DNA from 3 places in the Chromobacterium sp. HL1 genome. Region 1 is predicted to be linked to each of the others. Evidence: predicted binding sites of a transcription regulator. Region 1 holds the regulator's gene; each other region holds the start of a gene.
The links. Region 1 encodes sigma-54, which starts transcription at its own class of promoters, with help from an activator protein. Its sites were predicted from a motif close to CTGGCACGCTTCATGCTT; they were not measured.

Region 1 (4,995 bases):
AAAACCCCGAGCTCTACCAGTACCAGCAAGGCGCGCTGCAATACCAGTTGATCGGCGACGTCGGCCGTTACAACAACAAGACCCAGCAAGCCTATTTCGACAAGAAGGCGACCATGATCCAGCCCGCCGCCGCGGACAAGCCGGAGACCAAGGTCGTCACCAGCGCCATGCATGTCGACACCGGCAAGAAAATCGCCCGCTCCGCCGCGCCCACCGTATTCTTCCAGGGCAAATCGCACGGCAACTCCGTGGGCTTCGTCTACCAGCAACAGACAGGTTTGTTGAACCTGCTGTCTCACACCAAGATCATTTATGAAAAATAAGCTCCGTCTCCTGCTGGCCGGCCTGGCGCTGGCCGCCGCCTCCGTCGCCCACGCCGAACAAGCCGACCGCACCAAGCCGATGGAAATCACCAGCGACAACGGCTGCACCATGGACCAGATCAAGGGCGTCTCCACTTGCGAAGGCAATGTGGTGATCATCCAGGGCACCTTGCGGCTCAACGCCGACAAAGTCGTCGCCACCCAGGACAAGCAAGGCAACCAGACCCTGGTGGCCACCGGCCGCATCGTCACCTTCCGCCAGAAAATGGACGGCAAGAACGAATGGGTGGAAGGCCAGTCCAGCCGCCTCGACTACAGCAGCGCGGCCAACCTCGCGGTGCTGACCGGCAACGCCCGGGTCAAGCGCGAAGGCGACCTGGTGGTGGGCAATGTGATCACCTACAACACCCAGAACGAAACCTACCAAGTGACCGGCGGCACCGCCACCGGCCCCAACAAGGGCCGCGTCACCGTGATCCTGCAGCCCAAGAACACCGCCTCCCAGCCGGCGACGGCCAAACCCGCCAGCGGAGCCGCCAAATGACGCAAAGCGTGCTCAAGGTGGAGCGCCTGCGCAAGCGCTTCAAGAAACGCACCGTGGTCAAGGACGTGGCGCTGGAAATCGCCAGCGGCGAAGTGGTGGGCCTGCTCGGCCCCAACGGCGCCGGCAAGACCACCAGCTTCTACATGATCGTCGGCCTGATCGGCGCCGACGACGGCGAGATTCGCCTGGACGATCAGGTGATCACCCACTACCCCATCCACCAGCGCGCGCGCCTGGGCCTCGGCTATCTGCCGCAGGAAGCCTCCATCTTCCGCCGCATGACGGTGGAGGAGAACATCGCCGCCATCCTGGAAGTGTCCGGCCTCAAAGGCAAGGAACTGGACAAGGAACTGGACCTGCTGCTGGACGACCTCAATATCGGCCACCTGCGCGACAGCAGCGCGCTGTCGCTGTCCGGCGGCGAACGCCGCCGCGTGGAGATCGCCCGCGTGCTGGCCACCCGGCCGCGCTTCATCCTGCTGGACGAACCCTTCGCCGGCGTCGATCCGATCGCGGTGATCGACATCCAGAAAATCATCTCCTTCCTGAAGGAACGCGGCATCGGCGTGCTGATCACCGACCACAATGTGCGTGAAACCCTGCGCATCTGCGACCGCGCCTACATCATCAGCGAAGGCTCGGTGCTCGCCTCCGGCGAGCCGGAAGAACTGGTCAACAACGAGAAGGTGCGCGAAGTTTACCTTGGCGAACACTTCCACCTGTAAGCGATGAAACAGACACTTCAGCTCAAGGTATCGCAGCAGCTGACCCTGACGCCGCAGCTGCAGCAATCGATCAAGCTGCTGCAGATGTCCACCCTCGACCTGCAGACCGAAGTCGAGCGCTTCTTGCTGGACAATCCCTTGCTGGAGCGCGGCGACGAAGCGCCGCAGGGCGAAGCGCCGGACGCCGCCGCCCAGGAACCGGAGGCCCCGGCGGAAAGCCGCGACGACGCCTCCGGCGACGACGGCGAACGCGGCGCGGAGACCGGCGAACTGAGCGACTGGGGCAGCGGCGGACGCCGCGGCGACGGCGACGACGAGCTGGACCCGATGCTGAACGTGCCCTGTCCTATCAGCCTGCGCGAGCACCTGCTGGCGCAGTTGGGCGAAGTGGCGCTGCCTACGCGCGATCAGGCCATCGTCCAGCTGCTGATTGAAGAGCTGGACGACGACGGCTATCTGGGCCAGACGCTGGAAGACATCGCCAGCCACCTGCCGCTGGAACTGGAAATCGAGGCCGACGAACTGATGATAGGCCTGCGCCTGCTGCAGCAGTTCGACCCGCCCGGCGTCGGCGCGCGCTCCTTGCCGGAAGCGCTGGCGCTGCAATTGCAGCGGCTGGACCCGGACGAGCCGCAGCGCGGCCTGGCGCTGGCCATCGTCCGCGACCACCTGGCCTTGCTGGGCAACCGCGACTACACCCGGCTGAAAAAACAGCTGGGCGTGGACGACGCCGCGCTGCGCGCCGCCCAGGCGCTGATCGCCCGCCTCAACCCCCGCCCCACCGCCGGTTTCGGCGCCAGCGACACCCAGTACGTGATCCCCGACGTCTCGGTCAGAAAACGCAAGGGACGCTGGGTGGCCGCCCTCAACGGCGGCGCCGTGCCTCGCTTGCGCGTCAACCAGATGTACGCGCGGCTGCTGGCGGAAAACCGCGGCGGCAACGGCGAAATGTCCTCGCGGCTGCAGGAGGCCAAATGGCTGGTGAAGAACATCCAGCAGCGATTTGACACTATCCTGAAAGTGGCGGAAGCTATCGTTGAACGGCAGCAATCGTTCTTTGAACACGGCGAAGTGGCCATGCGCCCGCTGATTCTGCGCGACATCGCGGACGAGCTGGGCCTGCATGAATCCACGGTGTCCCGGGTCACCACCCAGAAATACCTGCTCTGCCCGCGCGGCCTGTTCGAGCTCAAGTATTTCTTCGGCAGCGCGCTGGAAACCGACAGCGGCGGCGAGTGCTCCGCCACCGCGATCAAGGCCCACATCCGCAGCCTGATCGACGCCGAATCGCCGAGCAAACCGCTGTCCGACAGCGCCCTGGTCGAAGCGCTGGCCAAACAGGGAATACAAGTTGCCAGACGCACGATAGCCAAGTATCGTGAAGCCATGCAGATACCGCCGGTCAACCAGCGCAAGACGCTGTGACCCAGGCGGCGGAATACAGCGATCCGGCCGACCCGACCGGACTGTCAACACCAGAAGGAGCTAGGGTATGAACCTCAAAGTAACTGGACTGCATCTGGAAGTAACTCCCGCCCTGCGCGAATACGTTGAAACCAAAATGGAGCGCGTTACTCGACATGTCGACCATGTGATCGACATTTCCGTTACTCTGTCTGTTGATAAACTGGTGCAAAAGGCCGAAGTCAACGTGCATCTGTCCGGCAAGGACATCCACGTGGAAGCCACCGAATCCGATATGTACGCCGCCATCGATCTGTTGATCGACAAGCTGGACCGTCAAGTGCTGAAACACAAGGAAAAGCAGTCTGAACACCGTGCTCCGGCGCCTGAAGCCAGCCTGTAATCCCTTGAATTGGAAGGCGGGGGCCTGCGGGTTCCCGCTTTTCTTTGCACTTGCCCGTTTTCAGTACTATCAAGGCAACGTAGAATTGCCGGGTTTTTCTCAGCCGCATGCATAATCCAATATGAACCTCATCGGCAAAATCCTGACACCCGAACACGTCCTGCTGGATCTGGACGTCGCCAGCAAGAAGCGCGTGTTCGAGCAAGTCGGCCTCTTGGTTGAAAATACCCGGGGCATCGCGCGCAGCGAAATCTTCGATTGCCTGTTCGCCCGCGAAAAGCTCGGCTCCACCGGCCTTGGCCAGGGAGTGGCGATTCCGCACGGCCGCGCGCGCGGCCTCAAGGACGCGATGGGCGTATTCATCCGTCTGAAGACCCCGATTCCCTTCGACGCGCCCGACGGCAAGCCGGTGCAGTGCCTGTTCGTGCTGCTGGTGCCGGAACAGGCCACGGACCTGCACCTGCAAGTGCTGTCCGAACTGGCGCAGCTGTTCTCCAGCCGCCAGATGCGCGAGCAGATGCTGGGCATCCCCCTGCGCGACGAGCTCTATCAGCTGCTCAATAATTGGGTGCCCAATGCCTAGCATCAGCGTCCGCCGGCTGTACCAGGAAAACCAGCAGAAGCTCAACCTGACCTGGGTCGCAGGCACCGGCGGCGCCGACAATATGATAGGCAACGACGAACAGCGCCCCACGCAGGCGCTGGTCGGCCACCTCAATTTCATCCACCCCAACCGGGTCCAGGTGCTGGGCCTCGCCGAGGTGGACTACCTGAACCGGCTGGAGCAGTCCGCCGCCAAGACCGCGCTGGACCAACTGTTCCACAAGAGCATGTCGGTGGTGATGGTGGCCAACGACCAGCCGGTGCCCAAGCTGCTGCGCGACTACTGCCACACCCACAACGTCCCGCTGATGACCACCAAGCTGGAAAGCCCCTACCTGATGGATGTGCTGCGCATCTATCTGGCGCGGGCGCTGGCGGTGTCCACCGTGCTGCACGGCGTCTTCCTCGACGTGTTCGAGATCGGCGTGCTGATCATGGGCGATTCGGCGATGGGCAAGAGCGAGCTGGCGCTGGAACTGATTTCCCGCGGCCACGGCATGGTGGCCGACGACGCGGTGGAGCTGTACCGCATCGGCCCCGACACGCTGGAAGGCCGCTGCCCGCCCTTGCTGCGCGACTTCCTGGAAGTGCGCGGCCTGGGCATCCTCAACATCCGCACCATCTTCGGCGAAACCGCCGTGCGGCCGAAGAAGGTGCTGCGGCTGATCATCCACCTGGTCAAGGCCAACGACCAGGCGATGCAGGCGCTGGACCGCCTCAACATTCAGTCGGAAACCCAGGACATCATCGGCGTCACCATCCGCAAAGTGGTGCTGCCGGTGGCCGCCGGCCGCAACCTGGCGGTGCTGGTGGAAGCCGCGGTGCGCAACTACATCCTGCAGCTGCGCGGCATAGACAGCACCCGCGAATTCATCGAACGCCACACCAACTTCCTCAGAGACCAGGAAAATGCGCCTGATATTGATTAGCGGCCTGTCCGGTTCCGGCAAGTCGGTGGCGCTGCGCGCGCTGGAAGACGCCGGCTTCTACTGC
Region 2 (4,995 bases), 2.5 Mb from region 1:
ATTGCGTAGCCGCCATGCCTCGCGCATGGCGCACTCAAAGAAAGTCGCGATTGTAACATGCCGCCTGCGCCGCTCCAATCCGGCCCCCGGGCGCTCACGGCAGTTCCACATAGCCCATTCGCCGCTGGATGATGCGGGTCTTGCGCGCCAGGCCCGGCGCGCCGCGATGGCTGTCGTAATAGCGCGGATTGGGCACCATCGCCGCCAGCTTGGCCGCCTGCGACGAAGACAGCCGCGCCGCGCTGGAGCGGTAGTAATAGCGCGAGGCCGCCTCTGCGCCGAAAACCCCGTTGCCCCACTCGATCACGTTCAGGTAAATCTCGAAAATGCGCCGCTTGTCCAACACCGTTTCCAGCATCACCGTGATCAAGGCTTCCTCCACCTTGCGCCACGGCGTCTTGCTGCTGGACAGGAACAAATTCTTGGCCAGCTGCTGGCTGATGGTGGAGCCGCCGGCGACGATCTTGCCCTTCTTCAGGTTTTTTTCGAAAGCGGCCTCGATGCCGTCCCAATCGAAACCTTCGTGATCGACGAACTTGGCGTCTTCCGACGCGATCAGCGCGCGCTTCAGATTGGGCGAGATCTGCTCGTAACTCACCCATTTGTGGCGCAGCTCCGCCTCGGGATCGTCCTGCTGCAGCTTGGCCAGCTGTTCGTTCATGAAGGCGCTGGCCGACGGATTGTGGCCGCGCCAATAAACGATATGGCCGAAGATCCACAGGTTATACAGCAGAAAGGCGGCCATCAGGGCCGCCAGTACTTTCAGGAAGAGACGCATCATCTGACTCGCGAAGCGAGCCCCCTCGCAGGGCAAGGGGGATTGGGATTCAAACCGCGGGAGGGAAAAGCGACGCCTTGTTGATGGGTCCGGACCCGCCGGACCCGGCGAGCGTCAGGCCAGCACTTCCCGCAGCATATTGGTCACCTTGCGGGTGGCCGGCTCCACGCCGCGCCAGATGGCGAAGGACTCCGCCGCCTGCTCCACCAGCATGCCCAGGCCGTCGGCCAACATGCCGGCGTTTTCCGCCTGCGCGCGTTGCAAGAAAGGCGTCAGGCCCTTGCTGTACACCATGTCGTAAGCCAGGGTGCGCGCGGTGAACAGGCCGTAGGGGATGGGCGGCAATTCATTGCTGAGGCTGGTCGAGGTGGCGTTGATCACGATGTCGAAGCTGCGGCCCTTCAATTGCTCGTAGCCTATGGCCTCCACCTTGCCCCAGGGCGCGAAGTGATGCGCCAGAGCCTCGGCCTTGATCAGCGTGCGGTTGGCGATGGTCAAGGAGGCCGGCTTTTGCGCCAGGATGGGTTCCAGCACGCCGCGCACCGCGCCGCCCGCGCCCAGGATCAGCACCTTGGCGCCGGCGATCGGGTAGTCCAGATTGTCCACGATGTCGCGCACCAGGCCCACGCCGTCGGTGTTGTCTCCGTAGATCTTGCCGTCGCGGAAGCACAGGGTGTTGACCGCCTCCGCCGCGCGGGCGCGCTCGGTCAGCTCATTGGCGAAACGGTAGGCGTCGCCCTTGAACGGTAGCGTGATATTGAGGCCCTTGCCGCCGGCGGAGACAAACTCGGCCACCACCTCGTTGAAACGCCCCAGTTCGGCGAACAACTTGTCGTAAGCGATATCCTGGCCGGTGGCCGTCGCGAATTCGTTATGGATGAACGGCGACTGGCTGTGCGAAACAGGGTTGCCGATAACGGCGTAACGGTCGGTCATGAGTCAGCTTTCCAAGATTTGGCTATGTTTTCGGTATTCGGATAGAGAGTGGCTAACAAAGCCCCGGCGCCGCGTCTCGCTTGGCTTTGTTGGCGGCTCTCGTCGCGTCCGCGCCGCCCTGCCGGCGGCGCTATGACACTTTGCCGTGGAATACGCCAAACTTCAACCACGACGTCGCCGCGCCGGCCCCGGCTCAGCCTTGTTGCCAGGGCAGGCCGCGCGCTTTCCAGCCGCCCACGGTGTTGCGGTGGCCGTCGGCGTCCTTGTCGCCCTCAAACCCCTCCAGCACGTTGTAGGCTTCGGTGTAACCGGCGGCGGCGGCCATGCGCGCCGCTTCGTCCGAGCGCACGCCGGAACGGCACATCAGCATCAGCACGCCGTCCTTGGGCAGCATGTCCTGCAATTGCTCGATGAAACGCGGATTGGGCTGCATGCCGGGAAAGCTTCGCCACTCCAGCCGCTGGGCATAGGGCACCACGCCGACGAACTGCCATTCCGCCGCGCTGCGCACGTCCAGCAGCACCGCTTCCGGCATCGCCTGCTTCAGCTGGTGCGCTTCCTGCGGCGTCAAGGCGCCGCGATAGGGCAAGCCCTGTTCTTCCGCCCGGCGCCGCGCCTGTTGCAATAGCCGCGTCATCTGATCCATGCAAGCTCTCCCCGCGGCCCGGCCGCCTTGTCGAACCGCCGACACCCCTTGACGCTGCGCCGGCCGGCCTCAGCGTCTTAGCGGGGTTTTGTCAGCCGCTCTCGTTACCTTAATATACGGAATATACGGATTATCCATATCGACGAAGACGGCCGCAATGCCGTCAACGCCCTGTTTTGGTGCATAAGCCGAATCCAGGCACCACCCTGGTTCATTCAACTCCGCTAGCGCCCGGTTTTGGGCTATGACACAATGGAATCTCAGCGATTTCAAAGCTGGCACGCTTAATGCTTAAGAGCCTGCCATCCACTCATTCGCACATGATGCATGTAGCCTTTCAGGAGAAAACCATGGCGGTTGCAGACGTAGTCAAGCTGATTACCGAAAATGATGTCAAGTTCATCGACCTGCGCTTTACCGATACCCGCGGCAAAGAACAACACGTGTCGATTCCGGCCCATGTGCTGCTGGACGATCCGGACGCATGGTTCGAACACGGCCACGCTTTCGACGGTTCCTCGATCGCGGGCTGGAAAGGCATCCAGGCATCCGACATGCTGCTGATGGCCGACCCGGCCACCGCCCGCATCGACCCGTTCTACGATGAACCCACCGTCTTCCTGCACTGCGATGTGATCGATCCGGCCGACGGCAAGGGCTACGACCGCGACCCGCGCTCCATCGCCAAACGCGCCGAAGCCTATCTTAAGGCCTCCGGCCTGGGCGACACCGCCTATTTCGGCCCGGAACCGGAATTCTTCATCTTCGACAGCGTGACCTGGGGCACAGACATGTCCGGCTGCTTCGTCAAGATCAAGGCCGAAGAAGCCGCCTGGGCTTCCGCCGAGGAGTTCGAAGGCGGCAATATGGGTCACCGCCCGGGCATCAAGGGCGGTTACTTCCCGGTGCCGCCGGTGGATTCCTCGCAAGACATCCGCTCCGCCATGGTGCTGCTGCTCGAAGAGCTGGGCATCCCGGTGGAAGTGCACCACCACGAAGTGGCCACCGCCGGCCAGAACGAGATCGGCACCAGGTTCAGCACCCTGACCCAGCGCGCGGACTGGACCCAGATCCTGAAATACGTGGTGCACAACGTGGCCCACAGCTACGGCAAGACCGCCACCTTCATGCCCAAGCCCATCGTCGGCGACAACGGTTCCGGCATGCACGTGCACCAGTCCATCTGGAAGGACGGCAAGAACCTGTTCGCCGGCGACGGCTACGCCGGCCTGTCCGAAACCGCGCTCTACTACATCGGCGGCATCATCAAGCACGCCAAGGCGCTGAACGCGATCACCAACCCGGGCACCAACTCTTACAAACGCCTGGTGCCGCACTATGAAGCGCCGGTGAAACTGGCCTACTCCGCCAAGAACCGCTCCGCCTCCATCCGCATTCCGCATGTGGCCAGCCCCAAAGGCCGCCGCATCGAAGCACGCTTCCCGGACCCCTTGGCCAACCCCTATCTGTGCTTCTCCGCTCTGCTGATGGCCGGCCTGGACGGCATTCAGAACAAGATTCACCCGGGCGACGCCGCGGACAAGAACCTGTACGATTTGCCGCCGGAAGAAGACAAGCTGATCCCGACCGTGTGCGCCAGCCTGGACGAGGCACTGGCCGCTCTGGACAAGGACCGCGAGTTCCTGACCCGCGGCGGCGTGTTCTCCAATGACTGGATCGACGCCTACATCGAACTGAAGATGCAGGAGGTCAGCCTGACCCGCATGACCACCCATCCGGTGGAATTCGCGATGTATTACTCGCTGTAATACCGGCGCATGGAAAAACGGCAGCCTCCGGGCTGCCGTTTTCATATATGACTTGTCCGGCGGATTTGCATATCATTGCAGAGCTGAAACCCGGAACTCGACACGCCGCCCATGAAAACTCTATCGCTTTGTCTCTTGCTGTTGCTGAGCGCCTCCGCTCACGCCACCGTTTACAAGTACGTGGACAAAGACGGCAACGTCACTTTCACCAATGTGCCGATACGCGGCGCGCAGGCGATCCGGCTCAACCCGCTCTCCTCCTATCCCAGCCAGCACAAGAAAAGCGCCTCCCCCGCCAACAGCAGCGGCGGCAACGGAGACGCCAAGCCCTCCGGCAGCTACCCCAGCGTCGATCCCGGCACCCAGAAGCAGCGCGACAACGGCCGCCGCAAGATCCTGGAACAGGAGCTGGCCAATGAGCAAAAAGCACTGAGCGAGGCGGAAAAGGCGCTGACCGACGGCAAGGCCACGCGCAACGGCGACGAAACCCGCAATTACCAGAAATACCTGAACCGGGTGCAGAAGCTGCAGGACGAAGTCACCGACCGCCAAAAAAACGTGGAAGCCTTGCGTCGCGAGCTGGGGCAGAACTAGTTTGACGCACCATCATGGTGCATACTGAAAAGAAATGGGCCATTCCCGGGCGCGCGGGCATGGCCCGAATTTTGCTCAGCCTGCGCAAGCCCTCCGCCTCAGCCTACAGGACACACCGCACCATGCCGCCGACCAGCTTTGCCGGACTAGAACTGCTGGACACCCCCGTGCTGATCGTCGACGCCGACGGCGCGCTGCATTTCGTCAATCCCGCATGCGAGAACCTGCTGGCGCTGGGCAGCCGCGAGCTGCGCCGCCACAGCCTGTTCGAT
Region 3 (4,995 bases), 600 kb from region 1:
CCAGTAATTGAGCCATAGCGCGTGGGTGCCGGCGGGAAAGGTGTGGGCCAGCGTCAGCGGCGCGCCGCCCTGGCGGACGCGGCGCGGCAAGGCCTGCTGCGGCGCCGCGGCCAGAGCGTCGGCCAACGGGTGGCTGAGGGTGATGGCCTGGCCGTTCTGGTTCAGCGTCATCAGCAGCGCCATGTCCGCTTGCGGGCCGGCCAGGCCCAGCTGCATGCCGTAGGCCAGACCGTACAGCGCCGCGGCGGCGTGCAGGCGGCCGTCCAGCAGCTTGTCGCGCACCGCGCTCCACGAAGGCTGGCGCAGCAATTCCAGTTCCAGGCCGTGGCGGCGGTCCAGGCCGAGCTGGCGCGCGACGATCAGCGGCGCGCTGTCGGTCAGCGGCAAATAGCCCAGGCGCAGGCGGTGGGGGACGGTCATGGGATTTCCTCGCGGCTCAGCCTAGCAGTTCGGCGGCCTGGATCAGTTGTCGGGCGAGATCGGCGACGCGCAGGCCCTCGCGCATCGCCTGCCGGCGCAGCGCCTGGTAGGCGTCGTTTTCGCTGAGCCGGCGCTTGTCCATCAGAATGCCCTTGGCGCGCTCGATCAGCTTGCGTTCGGCCAGCTGCTGTTCCGCCGCCGCCAGCCGCTGTCGCAGCCGGGCGTCCTCGGCGAAGCGGGCGCGGGCCAGGTCGATGATGGGCGCCAGCCGCGCCGCGTCGGCCTGGTCCACCACATAGGCCGCCACGCCGGCGTGGACGGCGGCTTCTATGGTGGGCAGGTCGCCCTGGTCGGCGAACATCACCACCGGGTGCGGCGCGATCTCGCCCAGCAGCGCCAGTTGTTCCAGGGTGTCGCGCGACGGGGATTCGGTGTCCACGATCACCACGTCCGGCCGCAGCCGCTCCACCGCCTGCAGCAGCGCGGCGGCGCCGTCCACCTCGGCGACGACGGCGTAGCCGGCGCGCGCCAGCGCCTGGCGCAGCGAGGCGATGGTTTTGGCGTGGTCGTTGACCAGCAGCAGGCGCAGCGGCGGAGGCGTGGACATTGCGGCACCGGGGAGAAGGGACGGCTTGGCTGAAGCAAGCGCCGTGCCCAAGGGAACTCTTGACGCGATTTTTAGCGAGGATGCGGCCGGATTGACGCGGCGTTTAGCCGCGATGTCTTAGAGTGGCTAACAAAAATCAGTTTTACGGCTGAGGCAAGGCGTGCCGACGCAGGCAGTACTTGAGTACGACAAGTCGGCGCAACGCAGCATCAGGGGTTTGTTAGCCGCTCTTATCGTGGAGCGGAGACAAGGCCAATGGACAGGAGGTGAAACACGGGTGAACAACAGTCGTTGGCGAGGCCGGCCCCGCGCGAGCGGAGCCGGCCGATTTCATTTGAGTTTGACGTTCCAGTTGTCCTCGACGCAGCGCTGGTAGTTGCCGGCTTGCAGCGCGCTGTACGGGGTCTGGTAGTTCACCAGCTGGCATTTGTAGTCATTGCCCCATTTCCAGTCCTTTTCCCAATAGATGTTGTAGGCGGCGGAGCTGGCGGCGCTGAAGCGCTGCATATTGGCGCAGGACAGCTGCTCGTTGCCGTAGTCCCAGCCCAGGTCCTTGGCGAACTGGCGGTAGTAATCGATGCGGTTCTGCGCCGCCTGGCGCTCGGTGCCGCCGCCGCACTCGGCGTTGATGATCTGGATGGTGGTGGCGAAGTTGTTGCCGGCGCCGGCGGCCTTGTCCGCGGCGTTGGGCACCCAAGTGCCGTCCAGCACATGCAGCATCGACGGCTTGGGCGGCTGCGGGAAGACGAAGAAGAAGGTGGCCGAGCTCAGGTTGAGCCAGGTGGAGGCCACCAGGTCCGGGTTCTTCAGCAGCACGGATTGGTCGCCGTCGTGCATGGCTTGGGAGAAGGGGCCGTAGTTGTAGTTGTAGGACAGCTGCTTGGCGCCGCGGCCGAAGTACTTTTTCCAGCTGCCGTCGGCGTTCTTGCCGCAGGTCCACACCTTGTTGAACACCGGATCGGCGCATTCGGTGTTGTAGCCGCAGCCGGGGCCGGTTTCGGCGCAGCCCATTTCGCGCAGGTATTTCAGGCCTTGCCGCCATTCCGGCACCGTGTCGCTGCGGTTGTGGTCGCCGGTTTCCTGAGCGAAGTGGGCGAACATGGTGGCCAGGCTGTGGCGGCAGATGGCGTCGCCGTCGCGGCCGTCGCCGTAGTCGTCGCAGATGGCGGGGAACTTGGCGATGGCCTGCAAGAAGCGCTGGTAGCTGTAGCTGGCGTCGCGGCGCGAGAAGTAATACTCCCACTTGCTCGCCGGCAGCAGGCGCTCCACCCGGCGCACGTTCAGCGGGTTGGCGGCGCGGCCGGGGGTCACCTGTTCCACCTGAGCGTTGGGCAGGGTGCGGATCGAGGCTTTGACGTTGCGGAAGAAGGGGGTGTCGGTCAGGGTGGCCTCGTATTGCAGCGCTTGCTGCAGCGTGGGCGGCTGAGGCTGGCCCGGTTCGGCCAAAGCCGTGGCCTGGGCCGCCGCCGGCGTCCAGCTGCCTCTGGGATTGGCGGCCGGCGTTTCAGCGCGGGTGCGCCATTTGGCCTGCCAATCCTGACCTTGCCATTGGACTTGCTGTCCGGCCTGATAGACGGCGCCGGCGTTCCAGGGCGCGGCCAAAACGGACTGGCAGGCCAGGCTCAGCAGCAGGGCGGTGAAGGGTTTGCGCATGTTGGCTCCTGTTGTCGGGCTGCCGGCGCGGGGGACGCCGCGCGAAATCATCGCAGCCGTTTATGGGGGCCTCGACACACCCGCTGCGCGGTCCGATGGCCTCGCTCAGTCACAGGCTTCTGGCTTTGCCTTGCGCGCGGTCTCGGTGCTTGTGTTCTGATGTCAGAGGACGCGTCTTGCTCTTGAACGGATCGCGGCGGTTTTCGAGGTTGCCCTAGATGGTTTTCTGCCGCGCGCGACGCACGGCATAGATACCACTATGGAACCAATTTTTGATATGTCAAACGACTTTTTGAAGGGGAATGGGATTGACGCGGCCATGCGGCCGGCGCGCGGCTAAGCCGGAAGGGGCGAAGAAGGCGGAAGCGGCCGCGGCGGGCGCCGGGGTGAGATCCCGGACGGGTGCGGCGTTGAGCGTCAATCGGACCGTGCGGCCGTCTCAGGGGCGAGAGGCGTTGATCCAGGCGTCGTGCGGGTAGCTGGCGGAATCCAGGCCCAGTTCCGACGAAAAAGTGACGTGACAGTGACGTCCTACTGCATTGACCGCAATCACGGTAAATGTGATTGCGGCGCTATCGTGTTGTTCGGCGATGTAGTCGCCGGGTTTGAGTTCATTGACTCGCAAATGTTGCTCCAGGGCATGACCGCGATAGCGGGTCATGCCGGCAGATCAACGGCGTCGGTTGTGATGGGGGCGAGGCGTGCCGCCGCCGGCCGGCGCCGTCGGATGACGGAAATTGATGCGGCCCTTGGTCAAGTCGTAGGGCGACATCTCTACAGTGACGCGGTCGCCTACCAGAACGCGAATACGGTGCATCTTCATCTTGCCCGAGCCATAGGCCAGGATTTCGACGTTGTTGTCCAGACGCACGCGGAAGCGGGACTCGGGCAACATTTCAATGACAACACCTTCCAGTTCGATCATGTCTTCTTTGGACATTACGATTCCTTTCTAATACGGTAGGCCAACAGCCACAGCGGCAGTCACATGGACTGCCGCGAGCGGGTGCTATTGGCGCGTCTATTCGGTAACCAAGCTAGGGAGGGGCTGGCTTCACAGGCAGCCCTCAGGCAAGGCGGAGCGTCCGACAGGCAGCTGCCGGAACGATCAGAAAATCTGAGGCGAACGGTATTATATATCTAACGCACTGATTTGTCAGAAAAATACAAGAATTTATCCGGCAATGGCCGAATCAGGCGCGGCGATGAGGCGGTTTTCACAAAAAAATCAGGGAGATGGATTTATCCGCCGCCGTCGCCGTTGTGTTGAAAATCGCATTGGCAAGCGGGTTTCAGCGCCCTTGTCCCGCTATCCCGCCTAAGCGCGGCGGATCGTAAACCGGTTCATTTAGTTTAGAGGCGGAGCGGGGCCGCGCCGCCTTTCTTGACCAGTTCGGCGAATTCGTTTTCCGGCATCGGCCGGGCGTAGAGAAAACCTTGGCCGTGCTCGCAACCGGCGTCCAGCAGGAAGCGGCGCTGGGCTTCGTTTTCCACGCCTTCGGCCACCAGGCCCAGGTGCAGGGTTTTGGCCAGCGAGATGATGGCCAGGCTGATGCTGGTTTCGTGTTCGCGGTCCGGCAGGCCGCGCACCAGCGATTGGTCGATTTTCAGCGTTTGCACCGGCAATTGGCGCAGATAGCTGAGCGAGGAATAGCCGGTGCCGAAATCGTCGATGGACAGGCCGACGCCCAGTTGGCGCAGCTCGCGCAGCACCGACAGATGCGCGTCCGGATTGCTCATTACGAAGCGCTCGGTGATTTCCAGTTCGATCTGCTGCGGCGGAACCCGGCAGTCGCGCAGCGCCTGCTTCAGGGTTTGCAGAATGGGCGCGCGCTGGATTTGCGCGCCGGCGATATTGAGGCTGAGCACGCCCGGCGACAGGCCGGCGTCCTTCCAGCGGCGCAGAATGCCGCAGGCGTGGCGGATCAGCCAGCTGCCGATCGGGATGATCAGGCCGGTTTCCTCGGCCAGCGGAATGAAGGTGTCCGGCCCGATCAGGCCCCGGCTCGGGTGCTGCCAGCGCAGCAAGGCCTCGGCGCCGATCAGGGCGCCGCTTTGCAGATGATATTTGGGCTGGAACACCAGGAATAGCTCGCGCCGCTCCAGCGCCAGGCGCAGCTCGCGTTCCTGTTCCACCCGCAGCCGCGCGCGCTGGGTCAGCTCCTCGGTGTAAAAGCGGAAGGCGCCCTTGCCGTCGTTCTTGGCCTGGTACATGGCGGCGTCGGCGTTGCGCATCAGCGTTTCCGCGTCCTGGCCGTCGCGCGGGTAGATGCTGATGCCCACGCTACAGCCCACTTCCACCTCCTGTTCTTCCA

Region 2: the regulator sigma-54 is predicted to act here: its motif matches at 2,636-2,653, upstream of glnA (glutamate--ammonia ligase).
Region 3: the regulator sigma-54 is predicted to act here: its motif matches at 1,060-1,077, upstream of AB1Z25_RS06580 (ANTAR domain-containing response regulator).

Annotation. Positions count from the first base shown of each region.
Region 1 is NZ_CP162399.1:805,937-810,931, reverse strand. It holds gene lptC (LPS export ABC transporter periplasmic protein LptC) at 1-323, shown strand, start outside; gene lptA (lipopolysaccharide transport periplasmic protein LptA) at 313-867, shown strand; gene lptB (LPS export ABC transporter ATP-binding protein) at 864-1,592, shown strand; gene AB1Z25_RS03715 (RNA polymerase factor sigma-54) at 1,596-3,017, shown strand; gene hpf (ribosome hibernation-promoting factor, HPF/YfiA family) at 3,085-3,399, shown strand; gene ptsN (PTS IIA-like nitrogen regulatory protein PtsN) at 3,521-3,982, shown strand; gene hprK (HPr(Ser) kinase/phosphatase) at 3,975-4,931, shown strand; gene rapZ (RNase adapter RapZ) at 4,912-4,995, shown strand, end outside.
Region 2 is NZ_CP162399.1:3,513,458-3,518,452, forward strand. It holds gene mtgA (monofunctional biosynthetic peptidoglycan transglycosylase) at 95-781, opposite strand; gene aroE (shikimate dehydrogenase) at 893-1,714, opposite strand; gene AB1Z25_RS15830 (rhodanese-like domain-containing protein) at 1,908-2,360, opposite strand; gene glnA (glutamate--ammonia ligase) at 2,711-4,129, shown strand; gene AB1Z25_RS15840 (DUF4124 domain-containing protein) at 4,241-4,723, shown strand; gene glnL (nitrogen regulation protein NR(II)) at 4,846-4,995, shown strand, end outside.
Region 3 is NZ_CP162399.1:1,404,807-1,409,801, forward strand. It holds gene AB1Z25_RS06575 (CmpA/NrtA family ABC transporter substrate-binding protein) at 1-420, opposite strand, end outside; gene AB1Z25_RS06580 (ANTAR domain-containing response regulator) at 437-1,027, opposite strand; gene AB1Z25_RS06585 (glycoside hydrolase family 19 protein) at 1,358-2,680, opposite strand; gene AB1Z25_RS06590 (hypothetical protein) at 3,120-3,305, opposite strand; gene infA (translation initiation factor IF-1) at 3,351-3,620, opposite strand; gene AB1Z25_RS06600 (sensor domain-containing protein) at 4,034-4,995, opposite strand, start outside.